2 regions of the Bacillus sp. LQ16 genome follow, and region 2 is predicted to be linked to the other one. Evidence: predicted binding sites of a transcription regulator. Region 2 holds the regulator's gene; the other holds the start of a gene.
What was found. Region 2 encodes NrdR, which represses ribonucleotide reductase genes. Its sites were predicted from a motif close to AACACNATATATNGTGTT; they were not measured.
Positions count from the first base shown of each region.

Region 1: a site for NrdR is predicted at 5,682-5,699, ahead of nrdI (class Ib ribonucleoside-diphosphate reductase assembly flavoprotein NrdI). Genes of this name have one in related genera too.

Region 1 covers NZ_CM173491.1:1,401,033-1,413,400, forward strand. The annotation lists gene queC (7-cyano-7-deazaguanine synthase QueC) at 1-652, shown strand, start outside; gene queD (6-carboxytetrahydropterin synthase QueD) at 652-1,143, shown strand; gene queE (7-carboxy-7-deazaguanine synthase QueE) at 1,136-1,852, shown strand; gene queF (preQ(1) synthase) at 1,871-2,368, shown strand; gene AC3EMB_RS07080 (YkvS family protein) at 2,417-2,602, opposite strand; gene AC3EMB_RS07085 (hypothetical protein) at 2,864-3,019, shown strand; gene AC3EMB_RS07090 (histidine phosphatase family protein) at 3,108-3,710, shown strand; gene AC3EMB_RS07095 (GNAT family N-acetyltransferase) at 3,746-4,324, opposite strand; gene AC3EMB_RS07100 (hypothetical protein) at 4,659-4,853, shown strand; gene AC3EMB_RS07105 (hypothetical protein) at 4,953-5,270, shown strand; gene nrdI (class Ib ribonucleoside-diphosphate reductase assembly flavoprotein NrdI) at 5,726-6,085, shown strand; gene nrdE (class 1b ribonucleoside-diphosphate reductase subunit alpha) at 6,072-8,156, shown strand; gene nrdF (class 1b ribonucleoside-diphosphate reductase subunit beta) at 8,238-9,206, shown strand; gene AC3EMB_RS07125 (GntR family transcriptional regulator) at 9,423-9,803, shown strand; gene AC3EMB_RS07130 (ABC transporter ATP-binding protein) at 9,800-10,498, shown strand; gene AC3EMB_RS07135 (hypothetical protein) at 10,495-11,277, shown strand; gene AC3EMB_RS07140 (ABC transporter ATP-binding protein) at 11,292-12,194, shown strand; gene AC3EMB_RS07145 (ABC transporter permease) at 12,194-12,368, shown strand, end outside.
Region 2 covers NZ_CM173491.1:4,462,617-4,474,984, forward strand. The annotation lists gene dnaI (primosomal protein DnaI) at 1-36, opposite strand, end outside; gene AC3EMB_RS22535 (replication initiation and membrane attachment family protein) at 70-1,479, opposite strand; gene nrdR (transcriptional regulator NrdR) at 1,632-2,093, opposite strand; gene speD (adenosylmethionine decarboxylase) at 2,377-2,760, opposite strand; gene AC3EMB_RS22550 (glyceraldehyde-3-phosphate dehydrogenase) at 3,151-4,179, opposite strand; gene coaE (dephospho-CoA kinase) at 4,289-4,891, opposite strand; gene ytaF (sporulation membrane protein YtaF) at 4,943-5,575, opposite strand; gene mutM (DNA-formamidopyrimidine glycosylase) at 5,648-6,478, opposite strand; gene polA (DNA polymerase I) at 6,491-9,124, opposite strand; gene phoR (sensory box histidine kinase PhoR) at 9,410-11,173, opposite strand; gene phoP (two-component system response regulator PhoP) at 11,166-11,885, opposite strand; gene AC3EMB_RS22585 (hypothetical protein) at 12,048-12,284, opposite strand.

The DNA of each region.
Region 1 (12,368 bases), 2.3 Mb from region 2:
AAAAGCAGTTGTTGTTTTTAGTGGAGGACAAGATAGTACGACATGTTTATTTTGGGCAATAGAGCAGTTTGCAGAGGTAGAAGCTGTAACATTTAATTACAATCAACGTCATAAGCTAGAAATTGATTGTGCAGCGGAAATTGCAAAAGAGCTAGGAATAAAGCATACGGTACTAGATATGAGTCTATTAAATCAACTTGCTCCAAATGCGTTAACGAGAACGGATATGGAGATTACACATGAAGAAGGTGAATTGCCGTCGACATTTGTAGATGGACGAAATTTACTCTTCCTATCATTTGCTGCTGTATTGGCAAAACAAGTTGGAGCACGTCATATTGTAACGGGTGTATGTGAAACTGATTTCAGTGGTTATCCAGACTGCCGTGACGTGTTTGTGAAATCGTTAAACGTTACTTTAAATTTATCTATGGATTACCCGTTTGTCATTCACACGCCACTTATGTGGATTGATAAAGCTGAAACATGGAAATTATCAGATGAACTTGGAGCATTTGAGTTTGTTCGGGAAAAAACATTAACATGTTATAACGGAATCATTGGTGATGGTTGCGGTGAATGTCCAGCATGTCAACTTCGTAAAGCAGGATTAGATACGTACCTACAAGAACGCGAAGGAGCGAACAACTAATGGATAACTTTTTTGGATTTCGCATCGTAGAGAATTTGCAAAAAATGGACAAGGATATTCAGCGTAAACAACTCAAATACCATAATAAAAGAGTAATGGTCAGCAAGGAATTTACATTTGATGCAGCACACCATTTACACTGTTATGAAGGGAAATGTAAAAACTTACATGGTCACACATATAAAGTTGTATTTGGAATTAGTGGATATGTAAATGAAATAGGTCTTGCAATTGACTTTGGAGATATAAAAGAAATTTGGAAGAATGAAATCGAAATTTATTTAGATCATCGTTATTTAAACGAAACGTTACCTGCAATGAATACGACTGCTGAAAATATGGTCGTTTGGATTTATGAAAAGATGGCAGAAGCACTAACAAAAGAGAATCGATTGAACGAATATAAAGGAGCTCGCGTTGAATTTGTTCGTCTATTTGAGACGCCGACTAGTTATGCGGAAGTAAGACGGGAGTGGATGCTTGATGAGTAAAATCCCTGTCTTAGAAATATTCGGTCCGACTATTCAAGGTGAAGGAATGGTTGTAGGGCAAAAGACAATGTTTATCCGTACAGCTGGTTGTGATTATAGCTGTGCTTGGTGTGATTCTGCTTTTACGTGGGATGGATCAGCTAAAGATCAAATTAGACAGATGACACCAGAAGATATTTGGGATGAGCTTGTTGCAATTGGAGGAGAAAATTTTTCTCATGTTACGATTTCAGGTGGAAATCCGGCATTACTGAAAAATATTGAGTTTCTTCTTTCAATATTAAAAGAAAATGGAATGCGAACGGCAATTGAAACGCAAGGGAGTAAATGGCAAGATTGGTTACTTCAAATTGATGAGGTAACAATTTCTCCAAAACCACCAAGTTCGACGATGAAAACAGATTTTCAGAAGTTAGATGCTATTATTCAGAAACTAGCAGGAAAAGATATTAGTTTAAAAGTAGTAGTATTCGATGATCATGATTTTGAATATGCAGTTAAGATGCACGAACGTTATCCAGGTGTACCATTTTTCCTGCAAGTAGGAAACGATGATACAAAAACAGTGGATGATGCGATGCTTATTAAAAAATTATTAGATAAGTATGAGTGGCTGATTGATAAAGCTGTAAATTGTAAAGAGATGAATGATGCAAAAGTATTGCCTCAGCTTCATGCGTTAGTATGGGGAAATAAACGCGGCGTATAACGAGAAGGGATGTTTAAAATGACTGGAAGATTAGATGAAGATTTAAAAGATGTAACATTATTAGGAAATCAAAATACAAAATATTTATTTGAATATAGCCCAGAAATATTAGAGGTATTTGATAATAATCATCCAAACCGTGATTATTTTGTAAAATTCAATTGTCCTGAATTTACAAGTTTATGTCCGAAAACAGGACAACCAGATTTTGCAACAATTTATATTAGCTATATTCCAGAGCAAAAAATGGTAGAGAGTAAATCTTTAAAGTTGTATTTATTTAGTTTCCGCAATCATGGTGATTTCCACGAAGATTGCATGAACGTTATTATGAACGATTTAATTAAATTAATGGATCCACGTTACATTGAGGTATGGGGGAAATTCACACCACGTGGTGGCATTTCAATTGATCCATACTGCAACTACGGTCGCCCAGGGACGAAGTATGAACAAATGGCTGACTACCGCATGATGAACCACGATCTATATCCGGAAACAATTGATAATCGTTAATAGAAAGAAAGGGCCTGTATACTATACAGGCCCTTTCTTTCTATTATATTATGCATTTTGATTAATGACAGTATAGTTTTTATGACTTACAACTGTAAGAGGTTCCATATCTAGTTCTCTAAAATTCTTCATAATTGTTATATCAACAATAACAGAGTTTTGATTTACTTTTTGAACACGGCCTTGCATTCCACCTTTAAATTCGATGATATCTCCAGTTTCTGCGATCTGCATAAGCAACTCTCCTTGTTACAGTTTTCCCAAAAAAAGAATAAATTTGGGTTTTTTTTATTTCCTCCTATTTTGAACCATATTTCCTACTTTGTAAATGTTTCCAAAGTAAAAATTCGAAAAATATTCACTTTTTGTAAGAAAATATGTAGAAAATCCATGTTATTTGAAAAAAATAGCAAAAATGCGGGAATCTTTATATCGAGGTATAATGAAAAAGTAGAATAACCTGCTGAAGTGGGAGAAATTAGAGGCGGTAAAATGATGTTTGAATTTGTGGGGAGTGTTATAGCTTTAATTTTATTTTTATTTTCTTATATGCATTTAAAAAAGATTCGTCAATATGATACGAGTACATATTTTGATGGGATGGATGGTATCCATGCTTCGATACCGCATGATAGTGGTGGGGAGATGTAAAGGTATATGACTTTCTTTTCTTGCGTGGTATGATGTTTAGAACTAGTGCATAATAGAGTTCGTAAGTGATGAATGGAGAGTGAAAAGAATGAAGATTTCTTTTATTCGTCATGGTTGTTTAGGTTGTATAAGAGAACCGATGACAATTAATTCATTTCACGAATGGATGAAACAGTATGATTCCGAGTCAATGATACAAAAAGCTAAAATGCCGATAGAAACAATAGAGGCAATTGAAGCAGCGAAATTTGTCTTAACAAGTGATCAAAGGCGTGCTGTACAATCAGCAGCTGAATTAACGGATTCTTTATCTTTTATGCAAAACTCTCTTTTTAGAGAAGCTGAAGTTCCTTCATACTTTTTTGCTCCGAAGTGGTTGAAATGCACAATTAAGGTATGGATGTTCATTGGGCGCACATTATGGATACTTGGCTACCATAAAGATGTTGAGTCTTATAAGGAAGTAAGAGAGAGGGCAAGGCAAGCGGCTTACCTGTTACATCGTTATGCTCTCGTACATGGAAGTATTGCTCTTGTAGGTCATAATTATTTTAATTCGATGATTGGAACGGAGCTGAGGGCAATGGGATGGTCTGGTTCTCCTATTTTGCATAGAAAGCCATGGGGATGTACAACATATACGTTTCACGAGGCGATGGATGGAAATATATTAAATACGAATTTAACATAAAAGCACACGATTTATATAAATCGTGTGCTTTCTTTTTAAGATATAGAAATTTTGACGTTTAATGGTTTTACGAGATGAGCATAAGGTTCGCCTACTAGCATAACAATTTCATCTTTTTTATAACCTAACTTTTCGTATAGTGAATAGGCGCGTGTGTTTTCTAAATTAACAAGTAAAGCGATTTTTTCATGCCCTTTTTCAGTTGCATAGATTTCGGCAGCTTCAATTAATTTAGAACCAATACCTTTTCCACCGTGTGCACTTGAAACTGATAATGTATCAATGTAATACTCATCAAGCTCAGCTTCTTTTTCTAACGTAATCGATTCATCTTTATGTAATTCTCTTAAGTGATGTACAATTGGTGCGTCAAGCTGTGTTGCTTCACTACCGTGATAAGCGACAATAATTCCAACTGCACTCTCGTCTTGTTCATAAATAAAACAGTTTTCGTAGCTCAGACGGTTATTTTCTTTTGAGAACCATGTCTCAAGTCCTAGTAATACTTCTGCTTCAACTGTGCTACCTGTGATTTTTTCAGCAATTTCATGCAGAGCATTATACAATAAAGGAGCTATTGCCATTGCATCTGTCTTTTTTGCTTTCCGAATCATAGTATCCCTCCTAGTTCTATTTGTATATTGTAGCATAGTGGTATGGAACTTTGCATAATTGAATGCCGAAATGTTTGATATAGAGAAGTAGCTATGTTAGTATATGATATTTAGTGGACATATAGTAAAACGATATTGTTTGCGAAATAACGAAAATAAAATCATGGCATAACAACAAGATAAAGTGAAATGTTAATCAGTAAGATTTTTTGTTCATTCCACGACTGATTAGTAGTCAACACCAATCGGACTACCCGCAAATAGCGGGATAATTTTACAGTTGTTGACCTATAGAATATACGATAGAATAAAATATTGCAGAGAGGTGAAATACATGGATAAAGAATTAGCAAATACAATTTTAGATCAGCTGAAAAATGGTGAAATAACGGAGTATGTTGTTACGAAAGATGTATTTTATACGTTCAGAGAAGTTGTTGTAAATAGAGAAGACTTTAAGCATTTCATTGGTAACGCACAGCGAGGCGGGCAAGTGATTTATACATATTCAGAAACGCCACGTTCATAAAGGGGAATTTTGATCAGCAGGGCATCCCTCACTGATTAGTAACCTTCACCAACTGGACGTTTAATGCGGGATAAATAAAAGATAAAGGAGAGGGGAATTATGGGCGATTTTAAACAAGGCATTTTACCACATTGGGATTATATGTGGAAAGATAGAGCCGGCAATAGATTTATGGGAATGGTTATGTATCCAGAGAAACGAAAATGTTCAGCAAAAATGCTTCAGAAAATAAAAAGAGCATATGAAGAAGCGATAGAAATTAAAGTAACTGTACAAGTTCAACATACATATCAGTATGTAGAAGGAATGATTGTATACTTTGATGAAGAGGCTCCTGTATGTACAATGCTTGATAAAGATGAAAATCCACATCACATATTTGTAAAAGATATTTTGCGTATTGAGCACTCTGAATAAACTTTTCATAAATAAATTGAAGTTCCATAATAATAATCTTTTTCTATAATAGTTATCTTTTAGTATGTAACGAGAGACGAAAGTATATGTATAATATATTTAATAAGGTAAATTTGATAAATGTAATCGTTTTTTAGAGCAGATTATCGTTTTATATCTGTTCTTTTTTGCGTGATGCTGGAGAAATATATTTCTTCAGCATCTACCGTTTTATGACAAAATATATTGTTAACTTTTTTAAAAATAAGGTTAAATTCGTTGACAACTTTTTTGAAAAGCACTTTATTGACATGAGTTTTAGAATGTTGTTTCATAGTCATTGTATTGAAAAAAAACGGCTATCATGTCGAAAAGTAAAAGTTAAAAAAAGAAAGAATTTATACATATATCTTGTGTCTTATTTTGAAACGTAATACAATATATAGAGAATATAGATTTGAGAGGGAGGGTCGGAAATGTTAGTTGCATATGATTCTATGACAGGAAACGTGAAGCGTTTCATTCACAAATTAAATATGCCGGCCGTTCAAATTGATGAAGATCTAGTAATAGATGAAGACTTTATTCTTATTACGTATACAACAGGTTTTGGCAATGTACCAGAACGTGTTTTAGACTTTTTAGAGCGCAATAATGAAAAATTAAAAGGCGTATCTGCAAGCGGCAATCGTAACTGGGGAGACATGTTCGGTGCAAGTGCTGACAAGATTTCTACTAAATATGAAGTGCCTATTGTATCAAAATTTGAGTTATCTGGAACAAATAACGATGTAGAATATTTTAAGGAAAGGGTGCGGGAGATTGCGACACATTGAACTGAATAATGAAATCACGCAAATGCAGGACGGTTTTTATCAGCTTCATAAAGATAAAGAGGCATTAGAAGTCTTTATGGAAGAAGCTAGAGAGAATACCGTTCCTTTTAATAGCGTGGCAGAGCGAATGGAGTATATGAAAGAACATGATTACTATTACAACGTTCTGGACGAGTATAGCTTGGAGGAAGTAGAGGAAGTATATAGCATCGCTTATGGTGAAAACTTCGAGTTCCAATCTTATATGGCAGCATCTAAGTTCTACAAAGATTATGCGTTAAAAACGAATGATCAAAAACAATACTTAGAAAGCTATGAAGATCGTGTAGCAATTGTTTCATTATACTTAGGACGCGGTGATGTTTCGAAGGCAAGACAATTCGCAAGCATGATTGTAAAACAAAACTACCAACCAGCGACACCAACCTTTTTAAATGCGGGAAGAAGCAGAAGAGGAGAAATGGTGTCTTGTTTCTTGTTAGAGATGGACGATAGCTTAAATTCGATCGGCTTTAACATTAATACTGCGATGCAATTATCGAAAATCGGCGGGGGAGTAGCTTTAAACTTATCTAAGCTACGCGCACGTGGTGAGCAAATTAAAGGTATCGACAACGCTGCAAGTGGTGTAGTACCTGTTATGAAATTGCTTGAAGATTCGTTTTCATATGCGAATCAACTTGGCCAACGAAAAGGTGCCGGTGCAGTATATTTAAACATTTTCCATTGGGATATTATTGAATTCCTTGATACAAAAAAAATAAATGCCGATGAGAAGAGCCGTATTCAGTCTCTATCAATCGGAATTATCGTTCCAAGTAAGTTCTTTGAGCTTGCTGAGAAAAATGAACCTTTCCATGTTTTCGCACCTTATACGGTTTATAAAGAATATGGCAAGCATTTAGATGATATTGATATTGATGAAATGTACGATGAATTAATGAGCAATCCCAAAGTGAAGAAGAAGCCACTAGATATTAGTGCACGTGATATGCTTATTAAAATCGCTATGATTCAGCTTGAGTCTGGTTACCCATACTTAATGTTTAAATCAAATGCAAATAATCAACATCCATTGAAGGATATTGGAACTGTGAAGATGTCGAACTTATGTACAGAAATCTTCCAGCTTCAAGAAACTTCAGAAATAAATGATTACGGTACAGATGACATTATCCGTCGTGATATTAACTGTAACTTAGGATCGTTAAATATCGTAAACGTAATGGAAAATAAAGAAATTCGTGAAGCGGTTCATGCAGGAATGGAAGCTTTAACAGCTGTTTCTGATATGACAATCATTCCGAATGCACCAACCGTGAAAAAAGCAAATGACGAGCTTCATTCAGTTGGACTTGGAGCAATGAACTTACACGGATATTTAGCAAAAAATAAAATCGCTTATGAAAGTGCAGAAGCGAAAGAATTCGCTCGTACATTCTTTATGATGTTAAATTACTACTCTATTGAGAAAAGTATGGAAATCGCTACAGAAAAAGGCGAGACATTTAAGGACTTCGATAAATCTGATTATGCGAATGGCACATACTTCGAAAAGTATGAAACGACAGATTACAGCCCAGTAACTGAAAAAGTTCAGCAACTATTTGAAGGAATTCATATTCCAACAAAAGAAGATTGGACAAGTTTAAAAGAGCAAGTGCAAAAGAATGGTTTATACAACTCATATCGTCTTGCCATTGCTCCAACACAATCAATCAGTTACGTTCAAAATGCAACTTCAAGCGTAATGCCGATCGTAAGTCAAATCGAATCAAGAACATATGCGAATGCGACAACATATTATCCAATGCCGTATTTATCAAAAGATACGTTCTGGTACTATAAATCTTCTTACGATATGAATCAGTTTAAATTAATTGATTTAATCGCAGAAATTCAAGAACATATTGACCAAGGAATTAGTACAATTCTTTACGTTAATAGTGATATTTCAACACGTGAATTAGCACGTTACTACATCTATGCACATAAAAAAGGCTTAAAGAGTCTGTATTATACGAGAACACGTAAATTAAGCGTGGAAGAGTGTGTGGCTTGTACCGTTTAATATAAAAAGTGAGACATGATGAGCAGGGTTTTCTGAACCCTGCTCATGCTTAGTTATCATATTTAGAGAAGGGGCGATTTAATGCGTGCGGTAAACTGGAACAAAAAAGAAGATGATTTTAGTTTAATGTTTTGGAAGCAAAACATCGCTCAGTTTTGGACAGAAGAAGAAATTGCGGTTTCGTCTGACAAAAATACTTGGGTGCAATTATCGAAAGAAGAGCAAATTGCTTATAAGCGTGTATTAGGTGGTTTAACACTTTTAGATACGAAACAAGGTGGCGAAGGAATGCCACTTGTACTGGTTCATCTTGAAAATTTACAAGCGAAAAGTGTATTAGCTTTCATGGGAGCTATGGAAGAAGTACATGCGAAAAGTTATAGTCACATTTTCACAACATTAGCTACAGAAGAAGAGATTGATGATATTTTTGACTGGGTAGACAATCATCCGTTACTTGAGAAAAAAGCTGGTATTATTACTAGTTACTATCGTCGTTTATTAAAGCCTGAAGTAACAAAAAAAGAGTTATACATGGCAATGGTAGCAAGTGTGTTCTTAGAAAGTTACTTATTCTATAGCGGATTCTTCTATCCACTTTACTTAGCTGGTCAAGGAAAACTAACAGCAAGTGGTGAGATTATCAACTTGATAATTCGTGATGAGTCAATACACGGCGTATTCGTCGGTATTTTAGCACAACAAATCTTCGCAGAACTTTCTGCAGAAGAGCAACAAGAAGTGCAAAAAGAAACACAAGAGTTATTAATGGAACTATATGAAATTGAAATGGCCTATACAGAAGAAATTTACACTTCTATCGGTCTTGTAGAAGATGTAAATCGTTTCGTTCGTTACAATGCGAATAAAGGGCTTATGAACTTAGGACTTGAGCCGAAGTTTGAAGAAGAAGAAATTAACCCAATCGTTTTAAATGGTTTACGTACAGATACGAAAAACCATGATTTCTTCTCTGTAAAAGGAAATGGTTACGTAAAAGCAACGAACGTTGAAAAGTTAGCTGACGATGACTTCGTGTTTAACTTTTAATATAGGATTATAAAGAAAAACTGTCTTATTCATTGATAAGACAGTTTTTCTTTATAATTTTGTTTACATAACACTATTATTTTTGTATAGCGATTTATATTTGGGAAGTTCTATTCGTTTAACGGATAGAACTTTTTTGTAATTAAATGGGTATTTACAAACTTTTTGTATCGGTGTATTATTTAACTAGTACACTAATACAAAAGGAGGGAAGAAATGAAAATAGAGTTTTCTCCAAATACACCAATTTACATTCAGGTAATGGAATACATAAAAAAAGAGATCGTAACAGGACATTTATTACCTGGTGATAAAATTCCCTCTGTCCGTGAATTAGCGAGTGAATTACAAGTGAATCCAAATACGATTCAGCGTACATTTCAAGAGCTAGAACGGGATGGAGTTGTTGTCACACGTAGAGGAATGGGACGGTATGTAACGAATGAAGGGGAGAAAATTATGGAGCTGCGAAAAGAGATGGCGAAAGAATTGCTTCATTCTTTTATAGATGGAATGGACAATTTAGGTTTTTCAGAAGAAGAAATTCTTACAATTCTTCGTTCTTCATTACATGATAAGAGGGAGGAGAGCCAATGACAGAGCTATTGAAAATAGAAAACTTATGGAAGAGATACGGATTAAAAGCAGTGATCCGTGAATTAAACATAGAGATTACGGAAGGGAAAATCGTTGGGCTTGTTGGAGATAACGGGAGCGGGAAAACGACGTTATTGAAAATGATTGCAGGCTTGCAACACCCTTCTGAAGGTAGTATTACAATAGACGGTAAAAAGGTAGGGTTACAGACGAAAGAAATTGTTTCATTTATGTCCGATAAGCCAATCTTTGATGATTGGATGACTGTAAAAGACGCTTTATTTTTCTACCGAGATTTTTATAAAGACTTCGATATTCAAAAAGCGGTAGATACGATTGCAGAATTTAAAATACCGTTAGAAGAAAAAATTACAGCATTGTCAAAAGGTATGGTTGAGAAGCTGCAGATTATTTTAACGTTTTCTCGAAAAGCGAAGCTATATGTACTGGATGAGCCATTGGGCGGGATTGATCCTCTTTCTAGAGAACATGTATTGGATTTAATTCTACAGTTCTATAGGGAAGATTGTACGATATTAATTTCCACTCACTTAATAAATGAAATTGAAAATATTTTTGATGAAGTGATCTTTTTAAAAGATGGAGAAATGGTTCTATATGAAAATGTAGAAGAAATTCGTTTTCAGAGAGGAAAAGCAGTTCATGAATTGTTTAAGGAGGTGTTTAGTAAGTGAATTCAGTACTTTCCTATTTATGGAATGTAAATAAGAAAAGATATATTGTTACTTTTTTATTCTTTGTACTAATTGAAGCTGTGTTATTTTCACAAATGATTGTAAGAAAAAGTGATGCGGCTATCAGTAGACAAGAGGGTATATTTGGAATCATTATGATTATATTTTTCTTTTATATTGTTTATATGTTTATACAAACAATGAAATCATATTCACGCTTACTAACTAATCCAATGTTACGACTTACAGCAATATCTGGGAAACAATATGTAATTTCTATGCTTATTTTCTCATTTATCGCAATGGCTATATGGTATGGGATATGTGGAATTCTTTTCTATGTAAGTTATGTATTAGCTTTTCCTACGACTTCTGTATATGTAGAAGCAAAAGAGATTATGCAAGTAGGCATAATTAATAATTTAATATATACGATAAGCGATTTATTTGAGTTTTTGTTTAGTGTTTTACAAATCATATTAGTAATTACTCTAGTAAAGTTACTTACGAAAAAGAAAAAGGCGCAAAATATACTAATCGTTATTATTTTCCTAGTAATAAATATAGCGATTACTTTAGCGACAACCTTGCTAGGAAAATTAGCTCCAGCTTTCCAAGTATTGCGAAGAGTAGAATATCATGGTGAAAGCAAGAGTCTGTTTATTAATATGTTTCAAGAAAATGGATTTAACATTTTTAATATAAGTTTCATGGTAATGGTTAGTGCTCTAATAATATATGTAATTGCTTATATTATCGATAAAAAACTAGAAGTCTAAAGGAGGAATCAGCATTGGGAAACGTAGTAGTAAAGTTAGAGAATGTTCGAAAAAAGATTGGTGGAACGGAAATTATTCGTGGTTTATCATTTGAGGTTCGTGAAGGAGAAGTATACGGATTCCTTGGACCGAACGGTAGCGGTAAGACGACGACAATCCGTATGATGACAGGTCTTATTTCAATGACAGAGGGCGATATTATAATTTGTGGACATAGTATTCGCTCGGAGCGTGAAAAGGCACTAGAGCAAATTGGAGCGATTGTAGAAAATCCTGAACTATATGATTATATGACAGGAATGCAAAACTTAAAGCATTTTGCGAACATGGCCATTACACCAATTAGTAAAGAGCGCATTGCTGAGATTGTAAAGCTTGTTGAGTTAGAGCATGCGATTCATAAAAAGGTGAAAACATATTCACTTGGTATGAAACAACGTTTAGGAATTGCACAGGCATTACTGCATCAGCCGAAAATCTTAATTTTAGATGAACCGACAAATGGATTAGATCCAGCTGGTATTCGCCAAATTCGTGATTATTTACAACGTTTAGCGAAAGAAGAGAATATTGCTGTAATCGTATCAAGTCACTTATTGAGTGAAATTGAATTAATGTGTGATCGCGTCGTTATTATTAAACAAGGTGAGTTTGTACAAGAGTACAACTTACATGAAAAAGTGAAACATGATGAGGCAGTCGTTGTAGCGTTTGAAGTAGATGAAGTTCAGAAAGCAAATGAAATCATTAAAGGTAAAGCAAAAGGGAATGTAATTGTAGCATCTGTAACAAAAGACAACATTCCGCAACTTGTAAAAAAACTTGTTCATGCTGATGTGCTTGTATACGGAGTTACTGTTCAAAATAAAACGTTAGAGGATGAGTTCTTAGCGATTACTGGGGGAGTGAAAGCGTAATGTTTAAATTAATTCAAAATGAATTTTTAAAGTTGCATGCGAAAAAAGGTATGTATATTTTAATGGGTGTCATTGCGGCACTCGAAATTTTAGGTACTTTAGCAATGTTGAAGTGGGGAAAAGGTGATGAGTTTAAGGGATCATATTTAGATTATGCAAACTCAGAGATTGGCT
Region 2 (12,368 bases):
CATTAATTTTGTAAATGAATTTTGAATATGCTCCATTTTCTCACCTCAAAGAGCGTTCATTCTCTTCTATTAATCACGCTTATATTTTTTTAACACTTCTTCTAATCGTTTTCGTTCATCTTCTAGCGTACTTGCATCTTTTTCTACACTTACATCTTTCTTCGCCGTTTCTTTCTCTTGTTCTTTCGGCTCTTCTTCCTTAAGCCAATCTGGCACCATTTCTTTTCGTACCGTTTTCTTCGCCGTACGGCCTTTTTTCTTCGTCTCAGCCCACTCTTGATATTGACGGTTCTCTTCTTTCGCTAACGCCATCGCGTCCGCTACTGTACCGACCTTTTTACGTGCCCAATGCCCAGCAATCTTCTCGACATACGTTTTCGCAAGTTTCATATCTGAGCGTAGCATAACGTAATAAATAAGTACATTCACAACTCCTGGTGTCAATTTTTGATTAATCATGACATCTTCAACGATTTGCAAGTCCGCTTTCGTTGCCTCTGCACCACCAGAAATCTCTTTCAATAGTTGTTTTGGCGAGATTTCCTCTAGCTGCTTTATTAACATCTCCTCTTGTGATGAAGGCTCTTTCTCTTTCATCGTACGTGCAGCATGAGGCTGTACTCTTTCACTTAGTACCGGTAATGCTTGACCATTTTCAAATTGATACCAATCGCGCGCTCCTTTTCTAAGCCTTTCCATATCAATTGTTTGCATCTCTGTCACCGCACCAAGAACGATATTTTGCATCGATAACACATCTACACCATACACGTAAGCAAGTGTTATAACGCAGTCTCTTACTTGATCTGTAATCGCCTTTTTAGGAACAAGAGCGGACAATCCATCTACAAATAAAGAGAAATCAAAGAAATCATTCCAAACTTTCGGAGCGTCTCCCTTCTCGTTACTTGGCATAGTTGTCGTTTTTGGAATACGAAGGTCTTCTTGCGCATGCTCAAGCTGTCCTGGATTAAACGAACCAAACACATCATTGAAAGAGCGCGTAACATTTTCATAAGAAGCAAAATCAAATTCTTCTTCTAAGAAATATTGCTTTACTTGATTATATTTTGTCCGACTCAATCGATTGTATAAAAAGATACTTAAAACAATATCATCAAAAAACTGCTTCGGAGATAAAGGTGGTTGCAACTCATATATGAACATTCGAATATCTTTTTCTTTCTTAATATATACCTTCAAAAGCCCAATTGCCTCTAACTTTACTCGTTCCTCATATATTTCAGGAAGTTGCATTTGCATAGTCACCATAAGGGAATGATGTGTATTCTCTTTTCCAAATACACGATCTTGCTCTAGCTCCCCCCATAGTGTCATGTATAAGCTAAAAGCTCTACTACCTATTAACGGCTGATACAACATCGTCAATACTTTTCGGTCGTAATTATGCAGTAGCCCTTTCGCACTTACTTTATAACGATCAATCGGCAATAGCTCCATCCATGACTGTTTTTCCATTCTTGCTTTTCCTTTCTCTCATCCAATCTATCCTCTACTTCATTCCTTCTATCTTCATTATATAAATTCTTAGTGAAAAAGAGCTATTAGCTTTCGCTTCTAGCTCTCTTATCCTATTACTTACGGTATGTAAAGAGAATAAAATACAACTTCTACTCTCTTTCTTTTTGCAGTATATCTTTTAATTCTTCAATAAATACATTTAAATCTTTAAATTGACGATATACAGAAGCAAAACGTACATAAGCAACATCATCAATATCGCGAAGTTCTTCCATAACAATTTCACCAATCATATCACTTTTCACTTCTGATATACCTAAATTACGCAGTTCACGTTCCACGCTTTGTGTTACTTCTTCTAATTGTCTTAAAGATACTGGTCTTTTTTCACACGCTTTAATTAAACCGCGTAAAATCTTTTCTTTATTAAACTCTTCTCGTGTGCCTTCTTTTTTAACAACGATAAGAGGTGACTCTTCTACCCTTTCAAAGGTCGTAAAGCGACTTAAACAACTTTCACACTCTCTTCTTCTTCGAATAGAGCGCCCCTCGTCTACCGGACGCGAATCTAACACTCTTGTACCATTATGAGAACAGGATGGACAACGCAATTCATTCACTCCTTTACACTATACTCTTTATTTTTCTCTACTCAATTCACCTAAAATATATATACAATATTATATAACTCATTCTAACTCTCTTACCACTTTAAGTTTCAGCGCATCACTTTATCATCTCATACTTAAAAATAAGATGGTATATAAGGCACTACCTCATTTGCAAGAGTCCAATGTATTCAACTAACGAGTACGTTATATTTTTCCTTTTTTATAAACTAAAAAAGAGGTGCATTATACACCTCTTTACATTTTAAATCAATTATGTTCTTTTTTAAAGAGCTTTTGTTTCTCTCTGCTTAATTTCGAAGCTACCAGTGCCTCGAGGAAGCTCGATGCTCTCACGCGTTTTCGCGTTTAAACCTTCTGCAATATATTCTGCAGCAACATTTGGATCAATACGATCCCCACAAGTATAAACATCAATACTTGCGTAACCGTGCTCCGGAAAGCTATGAATTGTTAAATGTGATTCTGAGATAATTACTACTCCACTTACACCTTGTGGTGCAAATTTATGGAAAGCAACCTCACGCACTTCAGCACCAGCTCTTAGTGCTGCATCCACAAATAATTGTTCAATATACGGCATGTCATTAAGCTTGTCGAAATCGCAATCCCAAAGTTCAGCAATCACGTGACGACCCATCGTATCCATAGTATCCATTCTACAGTTCCCCCTTGTAAATTTATTCTAACTGTTCGAATTGAAAACTAATTTGCAATTTGGCTTGCTCCACTACCACGGGGGAAAGTTAGTCCAGAGAGGTCCTAACCCTTTAAGTAGTGACTACGTACCTCAGCTCTTAAGTTTACGAGTGTTAGTATACTTTGTTTATTTTCATTTTGCAACAACAGTTTTTTCGATTTTCTGTCATATTTTCCTCTTTACTTTTCCCTAAAAAAAATAAACGATTCACAAATGCAGTAATCACAACGTTTCGTGGTATGTCCACTTTTTAAAATATACTTATATAATTTTTTTCCTTTTCAGAAAAAAATAAAAAAAGAGGGCAAATATTGCCTTGCCCTCTCCTCCCTTATTCACTTAAATGTGTTGCACATTTTCTTGTTTCGCTAACTCTTCAACAACTAACGTTACAAGATCTACAACACGACGAGAGTAGCCCCACTCGTTATCATACCAAGCAAGTACTTTCACTTTACGATCACCCATTACCATTGTAGATAAACCATCGATAATAGCTGAATGTGTATTTGTATTAAAGTCGATAGATACTAAAGGCTCTTCGCTGAATTCTACAATACCTTTTAACGCACCGTTTGCAACAGTTTTGAATGCATCATTAATAGCTTCAACTGTCACATCGCGTTTTACATCTACTACTAAGTCAACAAGAGACACGTTTGGTGTTGGTACACGAAGTGCCATACCATGAAGTTTTCCGTTTAAGTGCGGAAGAACTTTTGCTAGCGCTTTCGCAGCACCTGTCGTTGTCGGAATGATTGATTGTCCGCAAGCACGTGCTCTTCTTAAATCTTTATGTGGGTTATCAATATTTTTTTGGTCATTTGTATAAGCGTGAACTGTCGTCATTAAACCGTTTTCAATTCCAAACTGCTCATCTAACACCTTCACAACAGGCGCTAAACAGTTTGTTGTACAAGATGCATTTGAAATAACAGTATGTTTTGTAATATCTAATTGGTCTTCATTCACACCAACTACAATTGTTACATCTTCATTTTTACCAGGCGCTGTTAAAATAACTTTTTTCGCTCCAGCTTCAACGTGAAGAATTGCTTTTTCTTTCGAATTAAATTTACCAGTTGCTTCAATTACAACTTCAACACCTAAATCTGTCCAAGGCAATTCCTTTGGATCGCGGTTGTTTAAAAGGCGAATCATTTTTCCATCAACTAATAAGTGATCTTCAAATGCTTCTACTGTTCCGTCAAACTTGCCATGAACTGTATCATATTTAATTAAGTGTGCTAACGTTTCAGATGGATAGCTTGCATTGATTGCTACAATTTCGAATGCGCTTTCTTTTATTGCTTGACGAAATACCATTCTCCCAATACGTCCAAATCCATTAATTGCCACACGAGTCATAATATGTTATCCCCCTTGAATGCGTTATACTATTTATCTCCAATCCCAATAATAGTATAACACAAAAAGGAGATATGTCACTAAGCATTTTCATTAATTTCACAATTTTTTAGTCAATAATGTTCCACTTCTTTAAAATTACCTGCAATTGTGTTTTCGTTCCCATAATTGTGCCATCATTATTTATCACTTCATCTGCATTTTTCACTTTTTCTTCTAACGGCATTTGAGATTGAATACGAGCTGTTGCTTCTTCTTCTGAAAAGTTATTTCGTTTCATTAAACGCTCTAATTGCGTATGCGGCTTAACTGCTACAACTAAAACGCGGTCAACAAGACTTGTTAATTTGCTTTCAAATAAGAGAGGAATATCTAACACAACCGCTTGCATATCTTCTTTTATGTACATCTCCTTTTGCCTATTCATTTCCTCACGCACTGCAGGATGAACAATTTTATTTAACTGCAATCGTTTTTCTTCATTATAGAAAACGACACTTCCCAGTTTTGGACGATCTAGTTCTCCATCTTCTTGTAACACTTCCGTTCCAAATACTTCTACTATTTTGTTATATGCTGGTTTTCCTTGCTCTACAACTTCTCGTGCAATAATATCTGCATCAATAACCGGTATGCTCAGTTCACGAAACATTTGAGATACTGTACTTTTTCCACTTGCAATGCCTCCTGTTAATCCAATTACTACTGTCATAATAAGCCTCCTCATAATAAAAGGCGCGAAACTAATGTTCCACGCCCATACTTACATTTTCCAAATTCCAATTATAATGAGTAATACCCCAGGCAGGAATGTAAATTTTTGTAACCACTTCATATTCGATAAAACCGTTCCAAGTTTCATTCCAATAAATAAAAACAAAGAACTCATAATCGCAACTAATATCGCCATCATAGCGGGTGCATACCCTAATAAAGATGCACCAATTCCGGCACCAAATGAGTCTACAGAAAGAGCGATACCAAGAAGCAATGCCTCTCCTGCAGAAATGGTGCCTGATTTATCAAAATCTGCTACAGTCGGTTTCCGTAAAATTTGAATCACTAGCCCTAGCGAGGCAATCTCTAATTTCCAGACCTTCTCCTCTTGCTTCGGTTCTTCTTTTTTTTCACTTCGAAAAAATTGATACAATACCCAAATCCCTATTCCAATAAGAACAAGCCCACCGATACGCGTTGCGATAACAGGTGAAAATACTTTCGCGATCATATGTCCAATTCCCATTGAAACAAGCATAACAGCCGCTGAACACATTCCGATAATTATAATTGATCTTAGTGGAATTCTTACGCTTCTTAAACCATATGTTAGCCCTACACTACAGCTATCTAAGCTTAATGTAAAAGCTAATAAAATAAGAGATAAATAAAGGTACATCGGTAAGCTCCTCCCTTATACATAGCTCTGCTGTATGTATATGACAAATGCCTATCCGATGTTATCTCTTTTCTATATTCTTGGCTGACAAATTGGGCAGTAATGCGTTCCTCTTCCGCCAACAACTGTTTTTTCTAATATCGTACCGCAAGTTACACACGGTTCTCCTTTTTTTCCGTATACATTTAGGAGTTCTTGGAACGAACCAATTTGCCCTTGTGAGTTGATATACGTTCGAATTGTACTTCCGCCACGCTTCACTGCTTCTCCTAGCGTTGTAACCGTAGCCTCATAAATTCGCTCAATTTCTTCTTTTGTCAAAGACGACGCTTCTCGTTCCGGATGAATTTGAGAACGGAATAAAACTTCATCCACATATATATTTCCAAGCCCTACTAAAAGACGCTGATCCAATAGCACAACTTTTATTTTACGATTTGTCTTTTGCAATCTTTCTTGTAAATACTGTGGTGTCAATTCAGCATCAAACGGCTCCGGCCCTAAGTCAGCAAGAGGCATTTGGTTCATCTCTTCACCTTTCTTAAAGAGATGCATCGTACCAAACTTTCTCACATCTTTATAATGTAATTCAGTTCCATCTGTAAATAAGAAACGGACGTGCGTATGTTTATCAATTGGCTCATCCTCTTGATGTAGTAAAAACTTACCTTCCATACGCAAATGTGAAACAATAACATAATTTGTTACATATAGAAGCAAAAACTTTCCTCTTCGCTTTATATTTTCAATCTTCTCGCCTTTTAGCATTTCTTTAAAGATTTCTGCATCATCTGGTCGTTTCACTATTTTTGGATAAGTAACAATAACATCTTCAATCGTTTTTCCTGTTACAAGATTTTCAAGTGTCCGTCTGACGTTTTCAACCTCTGGTAATTCAGGCATTTCATCACTTCCTTATTTTGCGTCGTACCAAGTTGGACCGTAAGAATAATCAACTTTCAGCGGAACTGCGAGTTCAATCGCATGCTCCATTACTTCAGGTACAAGCTGCTCTAATTTTTCAATTTCTTCTTTTGGTGCTTCAAATATTAATTCATCGTGTACTTGCAGAAGAAGACGCGCTTGTAATCCTTCTTCTTCTAAACGATCTGCCATAATAATCATCGCTTTTTTAATAATATCTGCTGCAGTACCTTGAATTGGTGTATTCATCGCTGTACGCTCAGCGAAGCTACGTAAATTGAAATTACGACTCGTAATTTCTGGAATATAACGACGACGATTTAATAATGTAGCCACATATCCTTTTTGTTTCGCATCTTTTACGATGTCCTCCATGTATTCTTGTACACCAGGGAAACTTTCTAAATACTTTTCAATAAATTCCGCTGCTGCTTTTCTTGTAATTCCTAAGTTTTGTGAAAGACCATAATCACTAATACCATACACAATTCCGAAGTTAACAGCTTTCGCTTGTCGTCTCATATTTGAAGTTACTTCATCTTTTTCAACGCCAAATACATCCATAGCTGTTTTCGTATGAATATCCATGTCATGCTGGAATGCTTCAACTAGCCCTTTATCATTTGCAATATGAGCTAATACACGCAGTTCGATTTGTGAATAATCAGCCGCATACATAATCCAACCTTCTTCTGATGGAACAAATGCCTGACGAATCTTTCTTCCTTCTTCTAATCGAATCGGGATATTTTGCAAGTTCGGATCCGTTGAACTTAATCGACCTGTTTGCGTTAACACTTGATTAAAGCGAGTATGAATTTTAGATGAATCTTCATGTACAACTTTCAGTAAACCTTCAATATAAGTTGAATTTAGCTTCCCTAATTGACGATAATGTAAAATGTTTGGAATAATTTCATGGCGATCCATAAGCTTGTCTAATACATCAGCTGACGTAGAATAACCTGTTTTCGTCTTTTTAATAACCGGTAAGTTTAAGTTCTCAAACAGAATTACACCAAGCTGCTTCGGTGAATTAATATTAAATTCTGTTCCCGCAAGCTTATAAATTTCCTGTTCCATTTCCTTTAATCTACCTGCGAGTTCTTCTCCCATATTACGAAGACGCTCCGTATCAACTTTTACACCTTTTACTTCCATATCAGCTAATACACGCGCAAGTGGCAATTCTAACTCTGTAAACAGTTCATATTGCTCATTCTTCTTTAACTCTTCAACGAATGTTTGCTTTACATCATATAATACATGCACTTTACGAGCCACATGCTCCGCTACTACTTCTAACTCTGGAACAGCACGCTTCGCACCTTTTCCGTAAACTTCTTCATCTGATTTCACAGCATGCGTTTCTTTCATTTTCGCTACAGTACGGAAATCTTTATCTGTATCAGCCGGGTCAAGTAAATAAGCAGCGATTAATAGATCAAAGTCAATCCCTTGCATATCTATCCCATTCCATTTCAGTGCAACGATTGCTCGCTTCGCATCAAATGTATGCTTTCTCATTTCTCCATTTGCAAGCCATGCTTTAAATGCATCCGACGCAAGAGCAATATCCTTCTGAATAAAGTAGCAACCATTTTCATTTTGAATACCAAAGCCTTGAATGTCCGCCTTATGATAATTATCTTCTTGCACTTCTACGATAAGCGCACTATCTTGCTGAAGCATTTCTTCTGTAACTTCTTCCACAATATCAAATGTAATATCATCTAATTCAGCTGGAGCTGTTTCTTCTGGCGTAACGCCTAATTTATTTAAAAGAGATGTAAATCCTAAACTCTCGAACATTGGAATCACATCACTTGCTTCATATCCTTTATACGCCATATCATCCACATGAACTGTAATCGGCGCATCTGTAATAATAGTCGCAAGATCTTTACTCATAAGAGCTTGTTCTTTATTTTCTTCCAGTTTTTCTTTTAATTTCTTCCCGCTTACTTGATCTAGATTTTCATACACTTCTTCAACCGTTCCAAACTGTGTTAACAATTTAATCGCCGTTTTTTCACCAACTCCTGGTACACCCGGAATATTATCTGATTGGTCTCCCATTAAACCTTTCATATCGATAATTTGCTTTGGTGATAAGCTATATTTTTCAAATAAAGATTCTTTCGTATATTCATCTACTTCCGTAATCCCTTTTCGCGGAATACATACAAGCGTGTTATCAGAAACAAGTTGAAGTAAATCTTTATCTCCTGAAATAACTTTTACACTTGCTCCTTGTTCACTCGCTTCTTTTGCTAGCGTTCCCATAATATCATCCGCTTCATAATTTTCTAATTCATAACGCGGTACATTGAACGCATCCAGCATCTCACGAATAAACGGGAACTGCTCTGATAATTCAGGTGGAGTCTTTTGACGTCCTCCTTTATACTCACTATACGTTTTATGACGGAAGGTTGTTTTGCCTGCATCAAACGCCACTAACATATGAGTTGGCTTTTCTTCCTCTAATATTCTCATTAACATCATTGTAAAACCGTAAATTGCGTTCGTATGTATACCTTTGTCGTTATTTAAAAGCGGTAGTGCAAAGAAAGCACGATACGCGATATTATTACCATCTACTAATACGACCTTTTTTTCCAAAATTGAAACCTCCCCATACAAATTTGAAATGATTTTTTTCACAGAAAAAAACCGTTCCTTTCCTCTCTCTATATTAACATGACTAATAGAGAGAAGAAAAATAACGGTTATTTTCTTTCATATATAAAACAGACTTATATTGGCATAAAGGGAAGTGACGAGAACAGCTTAACTATTCTCGTCCAAAATTACTCCTTGGATGAAGGGGTTTTCATGTATTATATTAACAGAGCTTTATTAATATTTAATTAAGCCATTGTTAATATATTGTAAACATCCTTCATCCTATTTTTCAGTTGCTGATTTTGGTAAAACAACTGTAAATGTTGTCCCTTCCCCAACTTCACTATCCACTGTAATTGTACCGTGATGCGCCTCTACTAAATGCTTTACAATTGATAATCCAAGGCCTGTACCACCAGTATTTCTACTTCTCGCTTTATCCACTCGGTAAAAGCGTTCAAAAATACGTGGAATTTCCTCTTTACTAATACCAATTCCAGTATCCGATACTTTTATATAAGCATTATACTTATCTTCCGCTAACTCTACTGAAACAACGCCTCCAGCCGGTGTATATACGATCGCGTTATTCATTAAATTAATAAAGATTTGTTTCAAACGACTTGGATCTCCAATAACAGAAGCACGTTTTAATACATTCACTTGTAAAGAGATTTCTTTTTCTCCTGCTTTATTATCAAGCACCATATGAATATCTTCAAGCAGCCCCTTCATGTCAACGGTTCCCATATTTAATTTAAATCCTTGTTGTTCGATCTTTGACAAATCTAATAAATCTTCAATTAATCCTTGCATGCGCTCACTTTCTTTTAAAATAATGTGCAAGAAATGTTCGCAGAATTTTTTATTATCCATCGCTCCGTCTAAGAGTGTTTCTGAAAAACCTTTAATAGAAGTAATCGGTGTCTTTAATTCATGAGAAACATTCGCTAAAAAGTCTTTTCTCATTTGTTCTAATTTCTTTAACTCTGTTATGTCATGGAATACGAGAACAATCCCTTTCCATTCATGGTTTGTCCCGATAATCGGCGCTCCATATACTTCGAAATGCTTCCGCTCAATTCCAAGCGGCAATAACATTTGTTTACGCACTTTCACTTCTGTCATAAAGATTTCTTCTACAAGCTCAATAATTTCTGTATGATGAAACGATTCATAATATAAGCGATCTAAATATTCTTCATCTGTTACGTGGAAAGTTTCCTTATAAGAGCGGTTTACAAGGTTTATATACCCGCGGCTATCAATTAAAATCATTCCGCTTCCCATATTTTCAATTAACGTATGCAGACGATCTTGCTGCATTTCTTGTTCAAGTGTCATCTCTTGTAAGTTACGAGCTAAAATATTAATCGCTTTACTCAGCATTCCTGTTTCATCCGAATGACTTTCGTATGCACGTGCTTTATAATTACCCTTTGCCAATTCAATTGCAACTTTTGTAACCGATTCAATCGGCCTAATATATTGCCCTGTAATTTTCATACCTAAAAATACAACTACGAGACAAGCAATAACAAATCCGATAATTAATAATCCCCACGTTTTTTGATGTACGTCTTTTAAAGGATCGATTGTACTTTTCACCAAAACGTATCCTTGTTTTCCTTCTACATCTTGAACGAACACCGCATGATAAAATTCATTCTTTCGATCTGTCTCTTTCGTAATCACTTTACTCCGTTGTTTTGCCAATTCCGAAGTAAGTTCTTTAATCGTCTCTGGACTAAATGCCAATTCTTGTCCTTTTCTATATTGAACTTTCTTTTTTTCATCCACAAATACGATAGAAGCTGGTATTTTTTCTTCTAACTTTTCAAATACGTATGGATTTTTTAAGACATTATCAAAACCTTGCTCTTCTGCTAACGCCGCAACATACTCCGTCTCTTTTACCATTCTCTCTTTAGCATGATCTATATAGTAGTTTTCAAACACAGTTTCTAGCAATAAACCTAGTCCAACTAAAATAAATACAATAAGAGAAACAAATGTAAAAAGAAGCCTGGAACGAAATTTATTCATTCCCTTTTGGCTCCTCTAATTTATATCCTAAACCACGTATCGTTTTAATGTACGTCGGTTTTTTCGTATTTTGTTCAATTTTATCGCGCAAATGGCTAATATGAACATCAACAATTCGTGTATCACCAGCAAAATCGTAATTCCATACAGCACTTAATAATTGATCACGCGTCAACACGCGACTTTTATTTTTCGCAAGATACACAAGTAGTTCAAATTCTTTTGGTGTTAATTCAAGCTTTCTTCCTTGGAAATAAGCCTCATAAAACTCCGGTAAAATTTTAAGTTCTGCAATTGTGATGCTATCTTCATCTGGCGCTTCTGCAACTTGTTCTTCTTGTTGTAATTTCGTGCGGCGCAAAATCGCCTTCACACGAGCAACAACTTCCCTTGGACTAAATGGCTTCGTCATATAATCATCTGCCCCAAGTTCAAGGCCTAGCACCTTATCAAACTCATCATCTTTTGCCGTTAACATTAAAATCGGCGTCATAACGCGCTGCAATCGTAATTCTTTACACACTTCCATACCATCCATTTTCGGAAGCATTAAATCTAATATAATTAAATCTGGGCGTTCTGTTGTCGCTTTTTGAAGCGCCATTTCTCCATCCATCGCTGTTATAACTTCAAACCCAGCTTGTTGTAAATTAAATTCGATTAAAGTTAAGATAAATTCCTCATCATCAACTACTAAAATACGATTGTTCATTCTTTTCCTCCAAGTTATAGACTTGAAACCTTCTTCATCCTAGTATTTTCCCCGTTATTCTCATCATACTAGAAAACAAGGTCCCTCTCAATATAATTGTCTATTCATGGAGATCGTTTGTGTAGAATTGAGAAAATAGAAGTAATTACGATTCACCTGCAACTACACAGGATTTTGCCAAACTTTATAGATTACTCTCTCTTCTTTAAAGCTCACTTCCGTATGAACTATAAAATCTTGATTTTGTGCTAAGAAAAACGAAAGAGCATACGCTATTTTATAATCCGGTGTTTCATATCCATCAAATACTCTCCCGTACATTTCATTCGCAACCCCGTCTGCCCACACTTCAGCTTCTCTTACCGTTTCAAAGATAACGTTTTCTCCTTTCCACCTCATCTTAAAGAATCACTCCTTCCATTGACTTAAATTATCAAATTATAATATAGTAAATATTGTTAATCCGATAATCCGAATATAAAA